2 regions of the Kocuria sp. NPDC057446 genome follow, and region 1 is predicted to be linked to the other one. Evidence: predicted binding sites of a transcription regulator. Region 1 holds the regulator's gene; the other holds the start of a gene.

What was found. Region 1 encodes HrcA, which represses chaperone genes, less so after heat shock. Its sites were predicted from a motif close to TTNGCACTCGNNNNNNNCGAGTGCNAA; they were not measured.
Region 2: a site for HrcA is predicted at 9,545-9,571, ahead of ACFU0Y_RS04530 (FmdB family zinc ribbon protein). Genes of this name have one in related genera too.

The regions. Positions count from the first base shown of each region.
Region 1 covers NZ_JBHVDI010000102.1:333-10,142, reverse strand. The annotation lists gene ACFU0Y_RS12480 (PhoH family protein) at 1-765, opposite strand, end outside; gene ACFU0Y_RS12475 (GerMN domain-containing protein) at 1,055-1,975, shown strand; gene ACFU0Y_RS12470 (16S rRNA (uracil(1498)-N(3))-methyltransferase) at 2,033-2,812, opposite strand; gene dnaJ (molecular chaperone DnaJ) at 2,809-3,960, opposite strand; gene hrcA (heat-inducible transcriptional repressor HrcA) at 4,032-5,039, opposite strand; gene ACFU0Y_RS12455 (DUF3097 domain-containing protein) at 5,217-6,080, shown strand; gene ACFU0Y_RS12450 (DUF4870 domain-containing protein) at 6,237-6,701, shown strand; gene hemW (radical SAM family heme chaperone HemW) at 6,769-8,013, opposite strand; gene lepA (translation elongation factor 4) at 8,013-9,810, opposite strand, start outside.
Region 2 covers NZ_JBHVDI010000021.1:989-13,826, reverse strand. The annotation lists gene ACFU0Y_RS04585 (lysylphosphatidylglycerol synthase domain-containing protein) at 1-676, opposite strand, end outside; gene ACFU0Y_RS04580 (CDP-alcohol phosphatidyltransferase family protein) at 771-1,538, shown strand; gene ACFU0Y_RS04575 (class I SAM-dependent methyltransferase) at 1,531-2,397, opposite strand; gene ACFU0Y_RS04570 (glycosyltransferase family 4 protein) at 2,394-3,614, opposite strand; gene ACFU0Y_RS04565 (6-pyruvoyl tetrahydropterin synthase family protein) at 3,611-4,030, opposite strand; gene ACFU0Y_RS04560 (zinc-binding alcohol dehydrogenase) at 4,056-5,057, opposite strand; gene ACFU0Y_RS04555 (MarR family winged helix-turn-helix transcriptional regulator) at 5,156-5,626, opposite strand; gene ACFU0Y_RS04550 (maleylpyruvate isomerase family mycothiol-dependent enzyme) at 5,701-6,348, shown strand; gene ACFU0Y_RS04545 (RBBP9/YdeN family alpha/beta hydrolase) at 6,422-6,955, shown strand; gene ACFU0Y_RS04540 (hypothetical protein) at 7,008-7,952, shown strand; gene fmdA (formamidase) at 7,955-9,208, opposite strand; gene ACFU0Y_RS04530 (FmdB family zinc ribbon protein) at 9,247-9,531, opposite strand; gene ACFU0Y_RS04525 (FAD-binding oxidoreductase) at 9,649-11,076, opposite strand; gene ACFU0Y_RS04520 (peptidoglycan DD-metalloendopeptidase family protein) at 11,215-12,838, opposite strand, start outside.

The DNA.
Region 1 (9,810 bases):
CATCTGCTCGGGCGTCGTGTTCTGCGCCTCGTCGAGGATGATGAACGCGTCGTTGAGGGTGCGGCCGCGCATGTAGGCGAGCGGGGCGACCTCGATGGTGCCGGCCTCCAGGAGGCGCGGGATCGAGTCCGGGTCCATCATGTCGTGCAAGGCGTCGTAGAGCGGGCGCAGGTACGGGTCGATCTTCTCGCTGAGCGTCCCGGGCAGGAATCCGAGGCGCTCCCCCGCCTCCACGGCCGGGCGCGTGAGGATGATCCGGGACACCTCCTTGGCCTGCAGCGCCTGCACGGCCTTGGCCATCGCCAGGTAGGTCTTGCCCGTGCCGGCGGGGCCGATGCCGAAGACCACGGTGTGCTCGTCGATGGCGTCGACGTAGGCCTTCTGGTGCAGCGTCTTGGGACGGATCTTGCGGCCGCGGCTGGAGAGGATGTTCTGGGTCAGGGCGCCGCTGGGGCGGGCGGTGAGGTCCCGACCGATCAGCTCGAGCAGCTGCGTGATGACCTGGGGGGTCACCGCGGTCTCGCGGCCGGCCAGGACCTTCAGCTCGTCGAAGAGGGTCGCGACGATCTGCACGGGCCCGCTCGGGCCCTCGATGCCGAGCTCGAGACCGCGCGGGCTGGTCGTGAGGCCCGGGAACGCCGTCTCCACCTGGCGCAGGGTGTCGTCCCCGGAGCCGAGGCAGCGGACCATCGTCTCGCGGTCGGGGAAGGTGATGACGGTGCGGGCCGTCAGGGGGTGCGTGGTGCCGGGCAGCGTCTCAGTCATGGGTCCGGCCGCGGGGGCCGCGCTCTCGCTCTCTCGTGGGTCGCCGTGGTGGGGACGGCGGACGGGACTCGTCCTGCTCCCAGGGTACCGCGCGCCTCCGGCCCCGGCGGTCGCCGGCCGGACATTGCGATTTGGTATCGGTCACGGCCGCGGGGGCTCCTCGGCTGGGGGCCTCCGCGGCCGCTGTGCTGGAATGGTCCGGTCCTCCGGACGGGGGACGGGTGCGGCCTCCCCCGGTGCCGGCACCGCCCCCCACCCGACCCCGGAGAGCCGAGGTGCACGTCCCCCCATGTCCACCGCCCGTTCCCGGCCCGCCCGCGGCGTGCTCCCCGCGCTCGCCCTGTCCGCCGTGGCCGTCCTGGCCCTCGGCGCGTGCGCTCCCGGCGCGGACACCGGCCCCGGGGCCACGGTCTCCGCGACGGGCACGGCCCCCGTCTCGTCCACCGCGGCGAGCACCGCCGACGGCAGGGTGGCCACGACGAGGCTGCCCGTGTACTGGGTGGGCAGCGCGGACGGCGAGGAGCGGCTGTTCCGCGAGTTCCGCGACGCCTCCGAGGCGGCCGCGGCCGTGGACCCCATCTCGGCCGCGGCCTCGCTGATGACCGGGGCGGCCCCCGAGGACCCGGACTACCGGACGCTGTGGTCCCCGGTGGAGCGCGTGGGCGCCTCGACGTCCCCGGGCGGGACCATCACCGTGGACCTGCCCTCCGGGGCCTTCCGCGCGGACCTCGAGGAGCGGGAGGCCCGGCTCGCCCTCCAGCAGCTCGCGCACACGGTGACCGCCGCGGCGGTCACGGCGGGGCTGCTGCCCGGCAGCGCCGACGCCGAGGTGGTGGTGCTCGTGGACGGCCGGCCCGGCCAGGAGGTCTTCGGGTCCGTGCGCCTCGACGACCCGCTCCGGCCCGACGAGGACGTGGAGGCGCAGGTCTGGCTCGACGAGCCGCGGCAGGACGAGCGCTCCGAGGGCTCCCTCACCGTCTCCGGCCGGACCCTGGACGGCGTCCGCGGGAGCCGGTGGTCGGTGACCGGTCCGGACGGGGAACGCGTCTCGGGCGGTCCCGCCGACGCCGTCCCGCGCGAGGACGGGGCGGCCGGGTTCCGGGCGGAGCTCGACCTGGAGCCGGGCGACTACGTCGTGACGGTCGTCGGACGGGACGCCGGGGGCGGGACGGTGCGCGACGACAAGGACGTGCAGGTCCTCCCCGGCTGACCCGGCCGAGCGGGCCGACCCAGTGGACCGGGCCGATCGCACCGTCCGGCCGAGGGCTCAGCGGCTCCCGGGCGCCCAGCGGCCGAGGGCCGCGCTGAGCACCGCCACCGCGGCCGGTCCGGCGGTGGAGCTGCGCAGCACCTCGGGGCCGAGCCGGACCGGGAGGGCCCCCGCGGCGGCCAGGGCCTCGAGCTCGGCGGGGGCGATGCCGCCCTCGGGACCGACGACCAGCAGGATCCGGCCGGTGTCCTCCCACGGGGTGCCGGCGACGCCCGGCAGACCGGCGAGGGGCTCGTGGGCCTCCTCGTGCAGCACCAGGGCGCGGGTGCCCGGTTCGGCGAGGAGGCGGGTCAGCTCCCGGGTGGTGCACAGGGGCAGCACCTCGGGCCAGGCGGCCCGCCGGGACTGCTTCGCGGCGGCCGCGACGGTGTGCACCCACTTCTCGTGGCTCTTGGCGGCGCGCTCCTTCTTCCAGCGCACGATCGAGCGGTCCGCCTGCCAGGGCACCACGGCGTCGATCCCCAGCTCGGTGGCCGTCTCCACGGCCATGAGGTCCCGTTCCCCCTTGGCGAGGGCCTGGACCAGGACGAGCCGGGGCGTGCGGGCGGGCTCGGTGGTCACGGCGACGACGCCGACCTCCATGCTGTCCCGGTCCCCCGCGCGCAGCTCCGCGGTGGCCCGGGTCCCCGCGCCGTCGACGAGCTCGAGGCGCTCGCCGGGCGCGAGCCGGCGCACGGTGACGGCGTGCCGCGCCTCCGGGCCGGTGACGGTGAGGGCCGCCCCCGGCCCGAGGCCGGCCAGCCGGCCCGGCTCGACCTTGAAGACCGGCAGGCTCACAGGTCGGAGAACCGGTCCTTGAGCCGGGAGAAGAACCCGCCGGAGCCGGCCGGGGAGTTCAGGGTGGTGCCGGTGGACTGGTCCTCGCCGCGCAGCCGGGACAGCTGCTCGAGCAGCTCGCGCTGCTCGTCGTCGAGGCCCGTGGGGGTCTCGACCTCCAGGTGCACGAACAGCTCGCCCCGGCCGCCGCCGCGCAGCCGGGTGGCCCCCAGCTCGTGCAGGGTCACGGTGTGGCCGGTCTGCGTGCCGGGGCCCACGGGCACCTCGCGCTCGCCGTCGAAGGTCTCGAGGGTCACGGTGGTGCCGAGGGCCGCGGAGGTCATGGGCACCCGGACGCGGGCGTGCAGGTCGTCGCCCTGGCGCTCGAACGTCGGGTCGGGGTCGACCTTGAGCTCCACGTAGAGGTCGCCGTTCGGCCCTCCGGCGGTGCCGGCCTCGCCCTGTCCGGAGAGCCGGATCCGGTTTCCGGTGGAAACGCCGGCGGGGATCTTGACGGTCAGCGGGCGGCGGTCGCGCACCCGGCCCTCGCCGTAGCACTCGTGGCACGGGTGCTTGATGACCGTGCCGAAGCCCTGGCAGGTGGCGCAGGGCGCCGCCGTGACCACGGTGCCGAGGATCGACTGGACCTGGCGCTGCACCTGGCCGGCCCCGTGGCAGACCTCGCAGGTCTCCGGCTGGGTGCCGGCCTGGCAGCAGGAGCCGTCGCACGTGGGGCAGACCACGGCCGTGTCCACGGTGATCTTCTTCTCGGTGCCGAAGACCGCGTCCCGGAGGGAGACCCGCACGTTGATCAGGGCGTCCTGGCCCTGGCGGGTGCGGGAGGCGGGACCGCGCCGGCCGGAGCCGGGGCCGCCGGCGCCCTGGAAGAAGGTGTCGAAGATGTCGGCGAAGCCGAAGCCCGTGCCGGGGAAGCCGCCGCCGAAGCCGGTGTCGGTGCCGTTCTCGTTGCCGGTCGCGTCGTAGACGCGCCGCTTCTCCGGGTCGGAGAGGACGTCGTTGGCGTGGGAGAGGCGCTTGAAGTCCTCGGCGGCCTCGGGGCCGGGGTTGACGTCGGGGTGCAGCCGGCGGGCCTTCTTGCGGTAGGCCTTCTTGATCTCTTCCTGGCTGGCGTCCCGGGACACGCCCAGGGTCTCGTAGTGATCGCTCACCGTGGTCCGTTCTGTCGAGAGGTCTGTGGTGGGTGCTGCGGGAGGGCCCCGGGGACGGGGCCCGCGGGGGCTCAGCCCCCGAGGATACGGGAGAGGTAGCGGGCGACGGCACGCACGGCGGCCATCGTGGACGGGTAGTCCATCCGCATGGGGCCGACGACCCCCACCTTCGACTGCGGCCCGTACCCGGTGGCGACGACGGCGGCCTCCGCCAGGGGGCCCTCGGCGTTCTCCGTGCCGATCCGCACGGCGACCCCGCGGGCGTCCTGCTCCATCTCGGAGAGCAGCCGGAGCATCACCACCTGCTCCTCGAGGGCCTCGAGGACGGGGCCGATGCTCAGGTGGAAGTCCCCGGTGGCGCGGGCGAGGTTGGCCGTGCCGGCCATCACCATCCGGTGCTCGGCCCCGCCGGCCGCGAGGGCGCCGACGGCCTCCGCCACGGCGGCCGCGGCGGGCTGCAGCGGCGGGGCGGTGGACGCGGTCAGCACCGCGAGGGCGTCCGGGACCGCGGTCAGGGAGCGCCCGACCACGGCGGCCAGCACCCGGGCGCGCAGCTCGAGCAGCTGGGACTCCTCGAGGGGCGCCCGCAGCACGGCGACGCGCTGCGCCACCCGGCCGTTGGTCGGGATCAGCACCACGAGCACGCGGCCGGCGCCGAGGTCGACGACCTCGACGTGGCGCACGGTGACCCCGGATGCGTGCGGGTACTGCACCACCGCGACCTGCTGGGTCAGCTGCGCGAGCAGCCGCACGGTGCGCTCCATGACGTCGTCGATGTCGGCGGCGTCGTCGAGCAGCCGCTGGATGGCCCGCCGCTCGGGGCCCGAGAGCGGCTTGACGGCCGCGATCTGGTCGACGAACGTGCGGTAGCCCTTGTCCGTGGGGATCCGGCCGGAGCTCGTGTGGGGGGCCGCGATCAGGCCCTCCTCCTCGAGCGCGGCCATGTCGTTGCGCACGGTGGCCGAGGAGACGCCGAGCCGGTGCCGGTCCACGAGGGCCTTGGAGCCCACGGGCTCGCGGAAGTGCACGTAGTCCTCCACGATGGCCTGCAGGATCTGCAGTCGTCTCGGATGGTTCACGTCGCTCCTCCCCCGGCTCGTTCCCGCCCACCGCGCACTCCTGGCACTCGGGCGGGCACAGTGCTAACGCCGTCCAGTGTAGCCCCCGTGTCCGACGGCCGGGTCGCCGCCCCGGGTTTGGTACGCTTCCGGCTGATCCGCGCCGGACGCGCGGCACCGCGACCCGGGAGGACGACCATGAGCCAGCACGGCTGGGGGCCGCGCAGCCTCGACGACGACGCCCTGGCCCGACGCCGGCCGGCGTCGGCGGAGGTCCCGGTCGCCCCGGGGATGCTCCTGGAGGACGTCACGACCGGCTGGGTCGGCGCCGTCGTGTCCCTGGAGACCATCGGCGGGATGCGGGTGATGGGCCTCGAGGACCGGCGGGGACGGGTCAAGGCGTTCCCCCTGGGACCGGGCTTCCTGCTCGAGGGCGAGCCCGTGGTCGTCGTCGAGCCCCGCCGGGCCCCCGCCGCGCGGAAGCCCTCCCGGACGCGCTCGGGCTCCGTGGCCGTCGAGGGGCTGCGCGCGAGCACCGCCAAGGCCTCCCGCGTGTGGGTCGAGGGCTACCACGACGCCGAGCTGGTGGCCAAGGTCTGGGGGCACGACCTGGCGGTCGAGGGCATCGTCGTGGAGCCGCTGCACGGCATCGACGACCTGCCCGCCGCCGTGCGGGAGTTCGGGCCGGGTCCCGGGCGGCGGCTGGGGATCCTCGTCGACCACCTCGTGGCCGGCTCCAAGGAGTCCCGGATCGCCGCGGAGACGATGCGCCTGCCCGGCGCCGCGGGCAACGTCCTGGTGCTCGGCCACCCGTACGTCGACATCTGGCAGGCGGTGAAGCCGCGCACGCTCGGCGTCGGGGCCTGGCCCGTGGTGCCCCGGGGCACCGACTGGAAGACCGGCACCGCGGCCGCCCTGGGTTGGCCGCACCGCACCCCGGGCGACCTGGGCCGGGCCTGGCAGCACATCCTCTCCCGCGTGGACAGCTACGCCGACCTCGAGCCGTCCCTGCTGGGACGGGTCGAGGAGCTCATCGACTTCCTCACGGCGCCCGGGTCCTGACCCGCTGCCGACCCCGCACACAGGCGGCGACCAGCGGATCGTCACAAAGGCACACGTGCGCGGGGGCGGTCCCCGCGCGGCGGACCGGTCGGTAGGATGGTCGTGTCCCACCCACCCTCCGCGGCGCCGCCGCGGGCCCACCGCCGAAGGACCTCCGTGCCCGTGCAGACCGACCCCCGATCGAGCCGCGAGAACGCCGGGGCCCCGTTCGAGGGCCTCTCCCCCGTGGCCCAGCCGCTGACCGTCACCGAGGACCACCAGTGGGCGACCGTGGCGCACTTCGGCGGCGTCGTCGGCTTCCTCCCCTCGTTCCTGGTCCACCGCGTGTTCCGCGGCCGGGGCCCGTTCACCGAGCAGGAGTCGCGGGAGGCGATGAACTTCACCCTGCTGCCGACCCTCGTGGTGGTGGCCGGGATCCTGCTCGCCCCGGTGCCGTTCATCGGGTGGCTCTTCGCGCTCGCGGCCGCCGCCGCGTGGCTGCTGCTCGCCGTCGGCTCCCTGATCGGCGGGGTCCGGGTCAACCGCGGGGAGCCGCACCGCTACCGCTTCAACACCCGCCTCCACGACCGGCTCGCCGAGCGGCTCCGCGAGCGGTCCCGGCAGCGCTCCGCCCGCGGCTGACGCGGCGTCCTCCCGGAGCGTCTCCGGACGGGCACCGGTTCCCGGGGACCCGTGCCCAGCAGAGCCGTCAGGCGAGCAGCCGCCGCACCACGGCGTCGCCCAGCAGCCGGCCCCGCAGGGTGAGCACCACCGTGCCGCGCAGCGCGGCCGCCGGCTCCACCAGTCCGTCGGCGATCAGCCCGCCCACCGCCGCCCGCCCGTCGTCGTCGAGGGCCGTGACGGGCAGGCCGTCCCGGATCCGGGCCTCGAGCATCACCCGCTCGACGTGCCGGGTGTCCGCGTCGAGGATCTCCCGCCCCGCCGCCGGTGACTGCCCCGCGCGCACCCGGTGCGTGTAGGGCACGGGGTGCTTCAGGTTCCACCAGCGCGTCCCGCCCACGTGCGAGTGCGCCCCGGGGCCGATCCCCCACCAGTCCTGGTTGCGCCAGTAGGCGAGGTTGTGCCGGCTGCGGTGGGCCCCGGCGTCCGCGCCGCGGGCGGGCCGGGCCCAGTTGCTCACCTCGTACCACTCGAAGCCGGCCTCGGCGAGGAGGCGGTCCGCGAGCTCGTACTTGTCGGCCTGGTCGTCCTCGTCGATCGGGGGGACCTCCCCGCGCCGCATCCGCGCCGCGAGCTTCGTGCCGTCCTCGATGATCAGCGCGTACGCGGAGACGTGGTCGGGCTCGTAGCCCACCGCCGTGCGCACCGAGTGCTCCCAGTCGGCCAGGGACTCCCCCGGGGTGCCGTGGATGAGGTCCACGCTGACGCCCAGACCGGCCTCCCGCGCCCACCGCACGGCGCGCGGCACGTTGTCGGGGTCGTGCGTGCGGTCCAGGACGGCGAGCACGTGCGGGACGGCCGACTGCATGCCGAAGGACACCCGGGTCACCCCGGCCTCCGCGAGCACCGCCAGGGACTCCGGCGTCACGGAGTCCGGGTTCGCCTCGGTGGTCACCTCCGCGCCCTCGGTGAGCCCGAAGCTCTCCCGGGCCTGCGAGAGGACCGCGGCGAGGTCCTCGGCGGGCAGCAGCGTCGGGGTGCCGCCGCCGAAGAACACGCTGTGCAACCGGCGGGGGGCCGCCCCGGAGTCCTCCAGCACCCGGCGCGCCCAGCGGACCTCCGCCGCGGCGTCGGCGGCGTAGGCGTCCTGGGACACCCCGGGACCCAGCTCCACGGCCGTGTAGGTGTTGAAGTCGCAGTACCCGCACCGGACCGCGCAGAACGGCACGTGCACGTAGAGGCTGAGCGTGCGCTCGGCGGAGCCCTCCGCGGCGGAGGGCGGCAGCAGTCCGTCGAGCGGGCCGGGCGGGCCCTCCGGCTGGGCGGGAGCCACTACTTCTTCTTGTCCTTCGCCCCGGACTCGTCGGAGGACAGCGCCGCGACGAACGCCTCCTGGGGGACCTCGACACGGCCCACCATCTTCATCCGCTTCTTGCCCTCCTTCTGCTTCTCGAGCAGCTTGCGCTTGCGCGAGATGTCGCCGCCGTAGCACTTGGAGAGCACGTCCTTGCGGATCGCCCGGATGTTCTCGCGGGCGATCACCCGGGAGCCGATGGCGGCCTGGATGGGCACCTCGAACTGCTGGCGCGGGATGAGCTCGCGCAGCTTGCCGGTCATCATCACCCCGTAGGCATAGGCCTTGTCCCGGTGGGTGATCGCGCTGAAGGCGTCCACCGGCTCGCCCTGCAGCAGGATGTCCACCTTGACCAGGTCGGCGGCCTCCTCGCCCTCGGCCTTCCAGTCCAGGGACGCGTAGCCCTTGGTGCGGGACTTCAGCTGGTCGAAGAAGTCGAAGACGATCTCGGCCAGGGGCAGCCGGTAGCGCAGCTCCACCCGGTCCTCGGAGAGGTAGTCCATGCCCTTGAGCTGACCGCGCTTGGACTGGCACAGCTCCATGATCGCGCCGATGAACTCGGACGGGGCGAGGACCGTCGCGGCGACCATGGGCTCGCGGATCTCGGCGATCTTCCCCTCGGGGAACTCGGACGGGTTCGTGACCGCCCGCTCGGAGCGGTCCTCGAGGGTCACGTTGTAGCTCACCGAGGGCGCCGTGGAGATCAGGTCGAGGTTGAACTCGCGCTCGAGGCGCTCCCGGACGATCTCGAGGTGCAGCAGGCCGAGGAACCCGCACCGGAAGCCGAAGCCCAGCGCCGCGGAGTTCTCGGGCTCGTAGACCAAAGCGGCGTCGTTGAGCTGGAGCTTGTCGAGGGCGTCGCGCAGCACCGGGTAGTCGGAGCCGTCGATGGGGAACAGCCCCGAGAAGACCATGGGCTTGGGGTCCTCGTAGCCGCCCAGGTTCTCGGCGGCCGGCCGCTGGTGGTTGGTCACGGTGTCCCCCACCCGGGACTGGCGCACGTCCTTGACGCCGGTGATCAGATAGCCCACCTCCCCCACGCCCAGTCCCTCCGTGGGCTTCGGCTCGGGCGAGATGACGCCGATCTCGAGCAGCTCGTGCTGCGCGCCGGTGGACATCATCCGGATCCGCTCGCGCGGGGTGAGCCGGCCGTCGACCACCCGGACGTAGGTGACCACGCCGCGGTAGGTGTCGTAGACGGAGTCGAAGATCATGGCCCGCGAGGGCGCGTCCGCCTCGCCCTGCGGGGCGGGCACGAGCTCCACGATCCGGTCCAGCAGCGCCTCGACGCCCTCACCGGTCTTGCCGGAGACGCGCAGCACGTCGCCGGGGTCCACGCCGATGAGGTTGCCCAGCTCCTGGGCGTACTTCTCCGGCTGGGCCGCGGGCAGGTCGATCTTGTTCAGCACCGGGATGATCGTGAGGTCGTTCTCCATGGCCAGGTACAGGTTGGCCAAGGTCTGCGCCTCGATGCCCTGCGCGGCGTCCACCAGCAGCAGGGCGCCCTCGCAGGCGGCCAGGGAGCGGGAGACCTCGTAGGTGAAGTCCACGTGGCCCGGGGTGTCGATCATGTTCAGCGCGTAGTCCGTGCCCGCCACGTTCCACGGCATCCGCACCGCCTGGGACTTGATGGTGATCCCGCGCTCGCGCTCGATGTCCATCCGGTCCAGGTACTGGGCCTTCATCTCCCGCGTGGTGACCACGCCGGTGGCCTGCAGCATCCGGTCCGCGAGGGTCGACTTGCCGTGGTCGATGTGGGCGATGATGCAGAAGTTG
Region 2 (12,838 bases), on a different contig from region 1:
GGCCCAGCACGGTGGTCCCCCACAGGTGCGCCAGGGACTCCTCCGGGACGGTGCGCACGGCGGCGAGCAGGAACAGTCCCTGGTAGCAGGCCCAGGCGAGCACGGACAGCGCCCACACACCGGCCCGGTCCCGCGCCGGGGCGCCGCGCGTCGAACGCCAGGCCGCGGCGCCCACGGCGAGGGCCCCGAGGCCGAGGCCCGCGGCGAGCCAGCCGCCGACGGCCAGGGCGGGGACGGTCCCCGCCGCGAGCAGCACGGAGGTCCCGGCCAGCCGTTCTCCCAGCACGGAGCCGCCGGCCCCGGACCAGTTGTCCCCGCGCCGGCGGCGGCGCAGCACCCGCACCGCGTCCCCGGTCACGCCTCCGGGCAGCAGCAGGTTGACGAGCCCGGACGCCCAGCACTCGCCCAGGGCCTCCCGGAAGCCGATCGGTGTGCCGCGGCTGCGGGCCACGAGCCGCCAGCGCTGGGCCTGGGCCGCGGTGGCCACGAGCCCGGCGCCCAGCGCGAGCACCACGGTGGCGGGGGTCAGGATCCCGACGGCGCTGCGCACCGCGTCCGTGCCCAGCGTGCGGAACAGCAGGGCGAGGAGCAGCAGCCCCGCTGTCGCCTGACCGGCGGCGAGCAGCACGCGGAGAACGCGCCGCCGGCGGGGGGCGGGCGGGGTCTCGGCGGGCATGGGCGCAGTCTAGCCATCGCCCGCCGTCGCCCGGATTGACGCGGCGGGCCGGCCCCGCCCAGGATGAAGACCCCCGACGCGGAGAGGCGACCGCATGCCCCTGGCCCGTTCCACCGCACCCCGTCCCTCGGCGCGCCGGGACGGTGTCCTGGCCTTCACGGCCCTCGCCGGCGCCCTCGCGGTGCTCGTCCTGCTGACCGACGCGGGGCTCCCGGCGCTGGTGGCCTCCGGGGTGCTGGGGCTCGCCGTGCTCGGAGCCGTGGTGCGCAGCACCGTGCGCCGCAGTGGGGAGCCCTACGGCCCGGCCGACCGGATCACCGTGGGCCGCTCCGTGCTCGTCGCCCTGGCCGCCGCGCTCCTGCCCGTGGGACTCGCCGCCGGGCCGGGCCAGGAGGCGGGCCGGCCCGTCGACGCCTGGTGCTGGGCCGTGTTCGCCGTCGCGCTGCCGGCCTGGCTGCTCGACGGGATCGACGGGTGGGTGGCGCGGCGCACCGGCACCGCCACGCGCGCCGGGGCGCGGTTCGACCAGGAGGTCGACGCCGCGCTGCTGCTGATCCTCTCGGTGGCCGTCGCGGCCCGGATCGGCCTGCCGGAGGCGTGCTGGGTGGTGACGATCGGCGCCCTGCGCTACCTGTTCCTGCTGGGGCTGCGGGTGCGTCCCCCCTGGCGCCGCGAGCTGCCCTACTCCAGGTACCGGCGGGTGGTCGCGGGGATCCAGGGCGGGGTCCTGATCGGCGCCCTGGTCCCGCCGATCCCGCTGCCGCTGGCCGTCGCCGCCACCGTGCTCGCGCTGGTCCTGCTGCTGGTGTCCTTCGGCCGGGACGTCCTGTGGCTGGAGCGCGGCGCCCGCGGCCTCAGCTGACGGGCGGCAGGCCGAGCACGTCCGCATGCCCCACCGTGGCCCGCAGCCGGCCGCGGGCGCAGTCCACCAGACGGGTCCGCAGCCAGGCGTGGGCCTCGGCCGTGAGGTCCGGGCGGTGCTCCACGGCGGCGTCCGCCCGGTCCGCGAGGAACCGCTCCAGGAGGGGCCGGGCCCACGGCTGGTCGGAGATCCACCAGGGGGTGGGCACCACGTCCACGACCATGCCGCGCTCCCGGAGGGCCTCGGCGGCCAGCCGCACGGCGTCCGTGCCGGCGAGCTCGCCGCGGTGCTGGTGGTCCTCGAAGGCCCCCAGCACCGACGGGTCCAGGTGGTGCGGCGGGTCGAGCAGGACCTCGCCGTCGACGGTCAGGGCGAGCAGCGCCGGGACGGCGTGCTCGGAGAGCACCCGGGCGAGCTCGCGGACCTGCTCCCGCGTCAGCAGGTCGAGCAGCGCGGAGCACGCCACCAGCCGGCGGGCGGCAGGATGCTCCGCGAGCACCCGGCCGAGCTCCTCGACCCCGGCCAGGACGGGCACGACGTCGGCCCCCTCCTCCCGGGCGGCGGCCACGGCCTGGTCGAGCAGCCCGCGGTCGTGGTCGACCAGGATCCAGCGCTGGGGGCCGGGGAGGTGCCGGGCGAGCCAGGTCCGGTTCGCGCCCGTCCCGGCGCCGAGGTCCACGACGACGACGGGCTCGGCTCCCGCGGCGCCGGCGCTCCCGGCCGGCGGCAGCTCTCCCCAGTACCGGGTCAGCCGGGTGATCAGGGGAAGGGAGTCCTCGCGGGCCGCGGCGTCGGCAGGCTCGCGCAGGGCCAGCCAGTCACCGGCGACGGGACGGTCGGGGTCGGGGTGGTGCGTCATCTCGGTCTCCTCGTGCGGTCGGTGGTGGTGTCGTGATCGGCGGAGCCGTCCGTGGCCGTGACGGTGGCGTGCTCGGCGGCGGCGTGCTCGGCGGCGGCGTGCTCGGCGGCGGCGCCGCCGCCCGGGGAACCCGACGGGCCGAGGGGCCGGTCGATCGCCGCGAGGACGTCGCGGGCCGTGTCCTCCCAGCCGCGCAGCCGCTCCCGGCGGGCCAGTGCCGCGCTCCGCCACCGGGCGCGCAGGGCGGGCCCGGTCAGCCACTCCTCCAGCGCTGCGGTCCAGGCCGACGGATCGGCGGGGTCGAGCGCGGCCCCGGCGCGGGCGCCGGCCGCGCCCCGGGGCGCCGGTGTGCCGTCGAGGGCCTCGACCGCGCCGGTGCCGGCCGCGACCACCGCGGGCACGCCCTGGGCGAGCGCCTCGGTGACGACCATGCCGTAGGTCTCGACCGTCGAGGGCAGCAGCAGCAGGTCCGTGCGGGCCCACTGCCGGGCCAGCGCGGCGCCCTCGAGGGGGCCGGGGCAGCGCACGCGCCCCGGGTCGGGGAAGGCCTCGACCGCGGCGCGCAGCGCGTCCACGTGCGCGGCATCGCCCGCGGGGCCCACGAGGTCGAGGGTCCAGTCGAGTCCGGCCAGCGGCGCGAGGGCCTCCAGCAGGAGCAGCTGGTTCTTGCGCGGGGTCAAGGACGCCAGGCAGGTCAGCCGCGGCGGGCGCGAGCCCGCCGCCACCGGCCCGCGCTGCACCCCCGGCTCGGCCACGGCGGCGTCCGCGGTGCCGTAGCGGCGGAGGAGGTCGCGGGCCGCCCAGGCGCTGGGCGTCAGCACACCGGTGGCCGCGGCGAGGGCGGCGGCCTCCCGCCGGGCGAGATCCGCGGCGGCCGCGGGGTCCAGTCCGGTCTCGGCGGGCAGCGGCAGGTGCACGAGCAGGTGCACGGGCACGCCGGAGCGCACCGCGTGACCGACGGCCTCCGGGGCCGCGCACCCCACGAGGCCGTCGAGGAGCACCGATCGGCTGGGGGCCGGTGCGCCGAGTGCCCGGCGCAGCCGCGCCCGGGCGGCGCCGTCCGGCGCGGGCCAGTCCCCGGCCACCGGCACGAGGCGGGCCGGGCGGCCCAGTGCGCCCAGCGCGGCCACGAGCCGGCGGTCGTAGAGCGAGCCGCCGGTGGGCCGTCCGGCGTCGTCGGGCACCACCACGTCGAGGCCCGCGCGCACGGTGCTCACCGGGCGGGGTCGGGCCCGCCGCGCTCGCTCAGCACGGGCAGCTCGAGGGTGTAGGAGGCCCAGGCGTCGGGGGTCTCCCGCAGGGTCACGGTCAGCCGCTCGAGCCCCTCGACGGACGCCGCGCCCGCCGCGAGCCGCTCGGCCACGTACTGGGCGAGGACCTCCGTGGTGGACAGCCGGCCCGCGAAGTCCGGGTGCTCGTCGAGGTTGCGGTAGCGCAGCCCGTCCAGGACGCCCGCGAGCAGGTCGCCGGCCACCCCGATGTCCATGACCACCCCGTGCTCGTCGAGGACCGGCCGGGACCAGGTGGTCTCCACCTGGTAGGTGGCCCCGTGCAGGTTCTGGGCCGGGCCGAAGAAGGGGTCCGGCAGGCTGTGGGCGATCATCATGTGGTCTCGGACGGTCAGGGTGAACACGGGGCTCCTCGGGTCGGTGGAGTGGTCAGTCGTAGTCCACCACGTGGCACAGCACGTCCCGGGCGTCCCCGGCGAGCCGGGCCATGGTGGCGGGCAGCTCCTCGAAGGGCGAGCTCCCGGAAAGCAGGGCGTCGAAGCGGGGGTCCTGCAGGGCGTCCAGCGCGGTGGCGAGCCGGTCGGCGGTCGTGCGGCGGGCGCGGCGGGCGGGGGCGACGGCGCCCACCTGGCTGGCGCGGATCTGCAGCCGGCGGGCGTGGAAGTCGGCGCCGAGCGGGACGGCGGGCTCCTCGTCGCCGTACCAGGACATCTCGATGAGCTCGCCCTCGTCGCCGAGCAGCTCGAGTCCCCGGGCCAGTCCGGCGGCGGTGGCGGACGCGTGCACCACCACGTCGCACTCCCCCGCGGCGTCCCGCGGCAGCACGTGCTCCACGCCGAGCCGGGCCGCGAGCTCCCCGCGGGAGGGCTGCGGGTCCACGAGCTGCAGCCGGGCGAGCGGGAAGCGGGCCAGCAGCGCGGCCGCGCACGCGCCGATCATCCCGGCGCCGACCACGGCCACGCGGTCCCCGAACCGGGGGGCGGCCTCCCACAGGGCGTTGACGGCCGTCTCCACGGACCCGGCGAGGACCGCGCGCCCCGAGGGAACGCCGTCGGGCACGGGGGTCACCGCGGAGGCCGGGAGCACGTAGCGGTCCTGGTGGGGGTGCAGGCTGAAGACCCGCCGGCCCACCAGCTCCTGCGGCCCCTGCTCCACGAGACCCACGGACAGGTAGCCGTACTTCACCGGCCCCGGGAAGTCCCCCTCCTGGAACGGGGCGCGCATCCGCTCGCGCACCCGCGCCGGGACGAGCCCCCGGTGGACGAGCGCCTCGGTGCCGCGGCTGACCCCGGAGTGCAGGGCCCGCACCAGGACGTCCTCCGGGCCCGGGACGGGCAGCTCGGCGGTGCGCAGCTCCCCCCGGCCGGGCTCCACGGTCCAGTAGGCGCGGCAGGTGCGGGGCTCCGCGGGGGCGTCAGCGGCGTCGGTCATGGTCCCATTGTGTCCTGACGCCGCCTGCGCGCCACCGGGCGACCACGAGCCGTCCGCGGGGGTGCCACAGGCCCGCCCACACCGCTCGCGCGCCGTGGTCAGCCGGGCGGCCCGTGGTCGACCGGCGCGGAGCCGGCGTCGCCGGGCTCCTCGTGCAGCTCGGCGAGCGCCCGGCGCAGCGCGGCGTAGCGCCGCGCCCCGAGCCGGTGCCGCCACTGCTCCTCCACCTCGGCGACCACGCCGGCCGCCACCGCCTGGGCGGCCCGGCCGCGCTCGGCGACGATCACCAGCCGGGCCCGGGCGTCGGCGGGGTCCGGGCGCCGCTCCACGTACCCCTCCTCCTCCATGGCCTGCACGAGCAGGCTGGCCGTCTGCTTGGTGACCCGCGCCTGCTCCGCCAGCCGCACCGTGCGCGTGCCCTCCGGGCCGATCCGCTGGAAGATCCGCGCCTGGGCGTAGGAGAGGTCCGCGAAGCCGGCGGCGTGCAGGGCCTCCACCACCCGGATCTCCATGTCCCGGTAGGGGTAGTACAGCAGCAGCCCCGTGTTCGTCCCCGCGTCCTCGTGCATCTCCACCCCTTGACAGCGCGGCGGTCCCCGCCGGAAAATTAGTCAGGCACCTTGACCATCAGGGGGAGATTATCATGGACCGCGACGCCATCTGGGAGTCCGTGCACCGGGAGCGGTCCGCGCTGGCGGACCTGCTCGAGACGCTCCGCCCCGAGGAGTGGGACCACCCCACCCTGTGCCCGGGATGGGCGGTGCGGGACGTCGCGGCCCACGTCATCTCCTCACCCCAGTTCGGTCTCCCCGATCTCGCCCGCGCCCTGTGGCGGGGACGGGGGGACTACAACCGCGCCGTGTACCTGGACGCGCGGGACCGCGGCCGTCGGCCGGTCGAGCAGATCGTCGCGGACTACCGCCGCCTGGACGGGTCGAGGCGCCACCCCCCGGGCACGGGCGTCCGGGACCCGCTGCTGGACGTCCTGGTCCACACCCAGGACATCGCCCTGCCCCTGGGCCGCCGGCACGCCATGCCCCCGGAGGCCGCCCGCGCGGCCGCCGAGCGCGTGTGGTCCGTCTCGTTCCCGTTCCGGGCGCGCCGGAGACTGCGCGGGGTGAAGCTCACCGCGACCGACGTCGACTGGCAGGCCGGCAGCGGCCCCGAGGTCCGCGGGACCATGGAGGCGCTCCTGCTGCTGCTGACCGGTCGCACGGCGGCCCTGGACCGGCTCGAGGGGCCGGGCCTGGAGCTCGTGCTGCCGGGGGCGGGGGCCGCCCGCGGCTCTTGACACCCCGCGGCGACGGCGGGGACGCTGGAAGCGGCGGCGTCCGCCGTCACCTCCCCCGTCCCCGAGGTGACCCATGGTCCAGCGCATCCTCTTCCTGCACGGTGCCGGGCCACAGCCCGGACCCGGTGAGAACCCGGTGGTCGAGGCCCTGCGGCGGCAGTGGCCCGACGCCGACCTCGTCGCCCCGGACCTCCCGAGCCCGGAGTACCCCGACCCGGAGCAGTGGCAGGAGGCGATCGGCCGGGCCGTCCGCGCCATCCCGGACGAGCCCTGGGTGATCGTCGGCCACTCCCTCGGCGGCTCCGAGGCCCTGCGCTTCCTCTGCCACCGGATCCCCACGCTGCTGCAGCGCGTGGTGACCGTGGCGGCCCCGTGCTGGTGCCCGGAGCACCCGGACTGGAACGAGCGGGGCTTCGCCCTGCCCCCCACCGTGGGCCGGAAGCTCGCGGACCTCGAGATCGTCGTGGTCCACGCCGAGGACGACGACGTGGTGCCCGCCGACCACGCGCACTGCCTCGCCGAGCAGCTGCCCTCGGCCGAACTCGTGCTGCTCCCCTCCGGGGGGCACCTGCCGACGTCCTGGACGGACCGGGGACTCATTGCGTGAGGCGGACCCGCGCAGATCGGCAGGACCGCCGTCGTGCGGGAGCACGGGGGTCATGACCCGATCGCATCCGAGGCACCGCAGGACCGTTCGCACCCTGGGGATCGCCGCGCTCCTCCTGGGGCTCTCCGTCCCGGTGCCCGCGTCGGCGCTGCCCGCCGCCCCCGGCGGCGAGGTCGCCGGGACGTCCTCGGTCGCTGTCCCCGCCTCCTGCGGTCCGACGGCCGCCGGGTCCTTCCCCGTGGCGAACGGGCCCACGGCGGAGGACGACCGGCGAGCCCTGACCGCCGCTCTGGACAGGTTGAGCGGGGCTGTGGGCGCCGAGATCGGAGTGCTGGCCCAGGACGCCGAGGGCCGCGCGGTCTTCGCCCACCACCCCGAGCTGTCCGGCATGGAGGCGAGCCTCTCGAAGGTCCCGCTGGCCCTGACCACCATGCGCCTGGCCGCCGAGCGGGGCGGCCGGCTCACGCAGCAGCAGCGCGCCCTGATCCGCGACAGCGTCCACGAGAGCGGCAACGAGTCCACCTCCGCCCTCTACGGCGCGCTCGGTCCCACGGTCTCCGCCATGGAGGGCGAGATCAATGAGACCTACGACCTCATGGGCGTCACCTCGACCCGATCCTCCGGCGGCTGGGGCCACAACCTGACCACGGCCTCCGACCAGCTGGCCGTGCTGGGCACGGTGGTCCGCGGGGCGGACTGGCTCCCCGAGGAGGACCTCGCCTGGCTGCGGGAGCAGATGCGGCCCGGCCACCCGTCCCAGACGTGGGGCGTGGGGTCCCGGCGCGCGGGCGCGAGCGCACCGTCGGACTCCCTCGTCAAGAACGGGTGGCTGCCGGATGCCGGGGGCGCGTGGGACGCCCACAGCGTGGGGCGGGTGGCGACGGGCGGGACGGCCCACCACGTCGCGGTCCTGGGCTCCGGCTACGCCACCGCGGCGTGCGGCCAGGACGTGGCCACCGCCGTGGTCGAGCTGTACCTCGCGCTCGGGGCCGGCTGAGCTCACGCGGACGCGTGCGGCGCACCCTGTCCCGGGTCCACCTGGTGCGGCCCCGCCGCGGAGGGCCGGACGTCGAAGTCGAAGATCGCGGTGGGCAGGTAGACCGTGGCGCAGGAGTTGGGGATGTCCACCACTCCCGAGAACCGGCCCTCGATCGGCGCGGCGCCCAGCAGCAGGTACGCCTGCTCCGGGGAGTACCCGAACTTCACGAGGTAGTCGATCGCGTGCAGGCAGGCCCGCTGGTAGGACAGCTGGGAGTCGAGGTAGCGCTGCTCGCCGTCGAGGGTCACCGAGGTGCCGGAGAAGGCGATCCACTCGCTGTACTGCGGGTCCGTCCGGCCCGGCAGGAAGATCGCGTTCTCCGTGACCCCGTAGGTCTCCATGCCGCCCTTGATGACGTCCACGTGGAAGTCGATGAACCCGCCCATCTCGATGGCGCCGCAGAACGTGATCTCGCCGTCGCCCTGGGAGAAGTGCAGGTCGCCCACGGAGAAGTTCGCGCCGTCCACGAAGACGGGATAGAACACGCGGGTGCCCTGGGTGAGATTCTTGATGTCCTGGTTGCCGCCGTTCTCCCGGGGCGGCGCGGTGCGCGCGGCCTCCGCGGCGACCCGTTCGACGTCGGGGTCCGGGACACCGCCCAGCAGGGCGTCCTGGGGCTCCGGCGGCAGCGCGAGGGGAGGGACCCGTTCCGGATCGGTGGCGATGAGCGCTCCTTCGCGTGCGTTCCACCGGGCCAGGAGCTCCGCGGAGGGCGCGGTGCCCATCAGACCGGGGTGGACGATGCCGGTGAACGAGACCTCCGGGACGTGGCGGGAGGTCGCGGTCTGGCCGCGGAAGTCCCAGATCGCCTTGTAGGCGTCCGGGAACCGGTCGGTGAGGAAGCCCCCGCCGTTGGACCGCGCGAACACTCCGGTGTAGCCCCAGCCCTGTCCGGCCAGCGGACCGGAGTCCTCCTGCGGGATGGGGCCGACGTCGAGGATGTCGACGACGAGCAGGTCCCCCGGCTTCGCCCCCTGCACCGCGAACGGGCCGGAGAGCTTGTGCACGGTCGTCAGCGGCGCGTTGAGGACGTCCTCGGCGGAGTCGTCGTTGACGATCGCGCCGTCGAACCACTCCCGGCAGTGCACCCGGAACGTGTCCCCCGGACGCACGGTGGCCACCGGAGGGATCTCCGGGTGCCACCGGTTGTGCCCCACCAGCTGCTGGTCCTCGAACGGCCGGGACGAGTCCAGGGGAAAGATGAGCTCCGGCATGACGTGCCTCCTCGGTTGCGGTGCTGCGGTGGTGGCGCTCAGGGGCGGGGAAGTCCGCGGTGCAGGGGGTTGCCGGTGGTCCGGGGCGCTCGCCGGGAGCCCGGCGGGATGGCCGTGACGACGTCGGGCTCGGCGGCGGTGGCCTCGGTGCGCTCGATCAGCCGGGCCGCAGGGGTCCCGGCCCGGGAGAGCCCCGGCGCGCTCATCAGCCGCCGCGCCGTGGACCCGCAGCCGGGGCAGTCGCTCTCGCGCGTGGCGGCGCCCATGCCCAGCAGGACCTCGAAGTCCCCGCACTCCGGGCACCGGTACTCGTAGATCGGCATGCGGGCCGCCTCCCGGGAACGCGGGTCTCTGGACTGCCGACCCTAGTGCCGGGTGCGCGGCCGGGGAAGGGCGGCCGTCCACCTCGCCGGGACATGACGAGGAATCCCTCGGCGTCCTCAGGGCCGCCCGGGCCGGACGTTGAGGTTGTGCCGGAAGAGGTTGCCGGGATCGTAGCGGTCCTTCAGGGCGGCGAGCCGCTGGTGCTTCTCCCGCCCGTAGGCCAGGCGGACCGCCTCCGCCGGATCGACCCCGAGCTCGTCGTCCGGGCCCATGAGGCCGACGTACTCGCCGGGCTCGGCGAACTGCTCCATCGCGTCGCGCACGCTCCGCACGAAGCCGGCGAGCCGTTCGTCGTCGGCGGGGTCGTGCCGGACGCCGTAGACCGTCAGCCAGTACCGCGCGGACCGGTTGGGGAACGCGGTGGCCTCCTCGGGCACCCGGCCGAAGGCGCCCTCGAGGTGGTGGACGTCGATGCCGGCGCCCCGGCAGGTGATCCCCGAGGCCAGTCCGACGAGGACGTCGACGACCTCGTCGTCCAGCCGGGAGAAGGGCAGGTTCCGCCAGTGCCCGTGCGAGCCCTTGGGGAACAGCCCGTCCCGGGCCCCCTGCCATGCGGGCCAGGGCGTCGAGCCCATCTCCTCGGCGTCGGGCGGGACCTCCTCCCGCAGTCCGTCGACGACGTCCAGACCGGCGGCGTGGTCCTCGGAGGCCCAGCTGAGTCCCACGGTGAGCACCGGCTCGTCGCCCATCCCCGCCCCCGGGGGCGGGATCGCGAACGTGAGGACGGGGTTCATCTCGTCCGGCAGACCCCGGGACCAGGCGGCGAAGGCGGTCAGGGCGCCCCGCCAGTGCGCCCTGCGGTAGTAGAGGCTCCCCACGAGCACCGCGGACGGCAGCCGGCGGGCGCGGAAGGTGAAGGAGGAGACCACCCCGAGATTGCCTCCGCCCCCGCGCAGCCCCCAGAACAGCCCGGCGTTCTCCTCCTCGCTGGCGTGCAGGTGGTCGCCGGAGGCGGTCACCACGTCGGCGGAGTCCAGGTTGTCGAGGGTGAGGCCGTTGCTGCGGGTCAGCCAGCCCATGCCCCCGCACAGGGTGAGCCCCACTACGCCGGCCGAGCCCACGAGACCGCCGGGAACGGCGAGGCCGTGCCGGGCCGTGGCACGGTCGAGCGCCGCGACGGTGGTGCCGGGTTCCACGCTCACGAGCTGGTTCGCGGGATCGACGACGACGCCCCGCAGCCGCCCGAGGTCCAGCACCAGGCCGCCCTCGACCGTGCCGTGGCCCGCCACTCCGTGCCCGCCGCCCCGCACCGCCAGCGGCAGCCGCGTGCGGTGCGCCGCGGCCAGGGCCAGGTCGATGTCGTGGAGGTCCCCGGCCCGCACGACGGCCTGGGGCCTGGCGTCGATCAGGCCGTTCCAGACGCGGCGGGCCCGGTCGTAGTCGGGGTCCCCCGGCTCGATCAGCCCCCCGGCGAGACGGTCCCGGAGTTCCTGGAGCGCCCTGGTCGTCCCGCTGCCCGGCGCACCGTGGTCGGTGGTGCTCATGGCTCCCGCTCCCGCACGAAACAATCGTCAGCCCGGGGGCAAATTCTAGTCCGCCGCGCTCCGTGCACCGCAGATGACCTCGTCACGCCTGCATAACTCCGGGCGAGGCGTCAGGGGCGCACCGTCACGGGCGGGCTCTCAGGGGCGGACCGCCCCGTCCGCTCCGGCGGCCGGCGCGGGCTCGGCACCCGCGGGCGACCCGGCGCCGTCACCCTCGGCGGGGCCGGCCGGACCGGCCGGGTCGGTGGCCCCTGCCGGGCCGGTGGCCGGCGCGGACGCCGCCCGGGGCGCCGGGCGGTCCGGCTCCGTGTCCTGGTCGTTGGGGATCCCGTCCCCGTCACGGTCCGGGTCGTCCTCGTTGCGCAGGCCGTCGCCGTCCAGGTCCGGGTCCTCGTGGTTGCGATACCCGTCCCCGTCGATGTCGTCGTCCAGCTCGTTCGGGGTGCCGTCGTCGTCGATGTCGGGGTCCTCGATGTCCAAGGTCCCGTCCTTGTCGGTGTCCCGTTCCGCGTCCGGAACGCGGGGAGCGACTCCCGGTTCGAGCTCGGGCTTCACCTCGGGCTCGGGCTTCACCTCGGGCACGGGCTTCACCTCGGGCTCGGGCACGGGCTTCACCTCGGGCACGGGCTTCACGCCGGGAGCGGAGGGAACTGAGGGAGCTGAGGGAGGCAGTGCCGGCTCCACGGGCGCCGGCTGTGGACCGGGCACAACAGGATCAGCCGGAGGAGCCGGGACGGCCGGGGTGGCCGGAGCCGGGGCGGCCTCCGTCTGCTGCACGGGAGGCTTGACGGTCCCGGCCTTCTCGGCCTCTGCTCGCTTCGCCGCCTCGGCCTTCTTCGCCGCCTCGGCCTTCTTGGCGGCATCTGCCTTCTTCGCCGCCTCGGTCCTCTTCGCCGCCTCGGCCTTCTTGGCGGCATCAGCCTTCTTCGCGGCCGCCGCCTTCTGCTGCGCCGCGTCCCCCCTGTCCGCAGCCTCGGCCTTCTCGGCGGCTTTGGCCTTCTCGGCGGCCTTGGCCTTCTCGGCCGCCTCGGCCTGCTTCGCGCCCGGGTCCTCGACCGTGTCCGGGACGGGGACCTCGAGGGAGTACTTGCTGCGGGAGGCGGGGATGACGCGCATGCCGTCGACCCAGTCGAAGGACTGCGGGTCGACCGCCTGTCCGTCCACCCAGGTCTCGAAGTGCAGGTGCGGGCCCGTCACGCGGACACCGGTGGCCCCCACCGTGCCGAGCTGCTCGGAGGCGGCCAGCCGGTCCCCGGTCCGGACCCGGACGTCCTCGAGGTGGCTGTAGGTCGTCCTGATCCCGTCCGCGTGGGTGACCTCCACCCGGTTGCCGCCCCAGACGTCCCAGAACACGGCCGTCACCACGCCGTCGAGGGCGGCGACGACGGGCAGGCCCGCCGCGGCGGAGACGTCGGCGCCGTTGTGGAACTCGCGCCCGCCGCGGTCCGGGGCGATCCGCCAGCCGAACTGCCCGCCGGGCAGGACGGCGCCGGGCCGGGCCGGCGCGATGATCGTGTTGACGGGCAGCTCGCCCTGGTAGAGCTTCGGCGCCTGCCGGCCCGGTCGTACGGTCGAGGCCGACTGGCGGCCGCCGTCACCGCGCCCGGTGCCCTCCCGCCAGGAGCCCTGGCCGGCACCGCCGTCCCGCACGGGCGCAACGGCGCGGTCGTTGCGCAGCGGCCCTGCCGGAGGCGTGGTCTGCTCCTGCCCCGCCGCGAGCAGGGTCCACCGGTTGTCCGGCTGCGCTGCCCGCTCCGCGGAG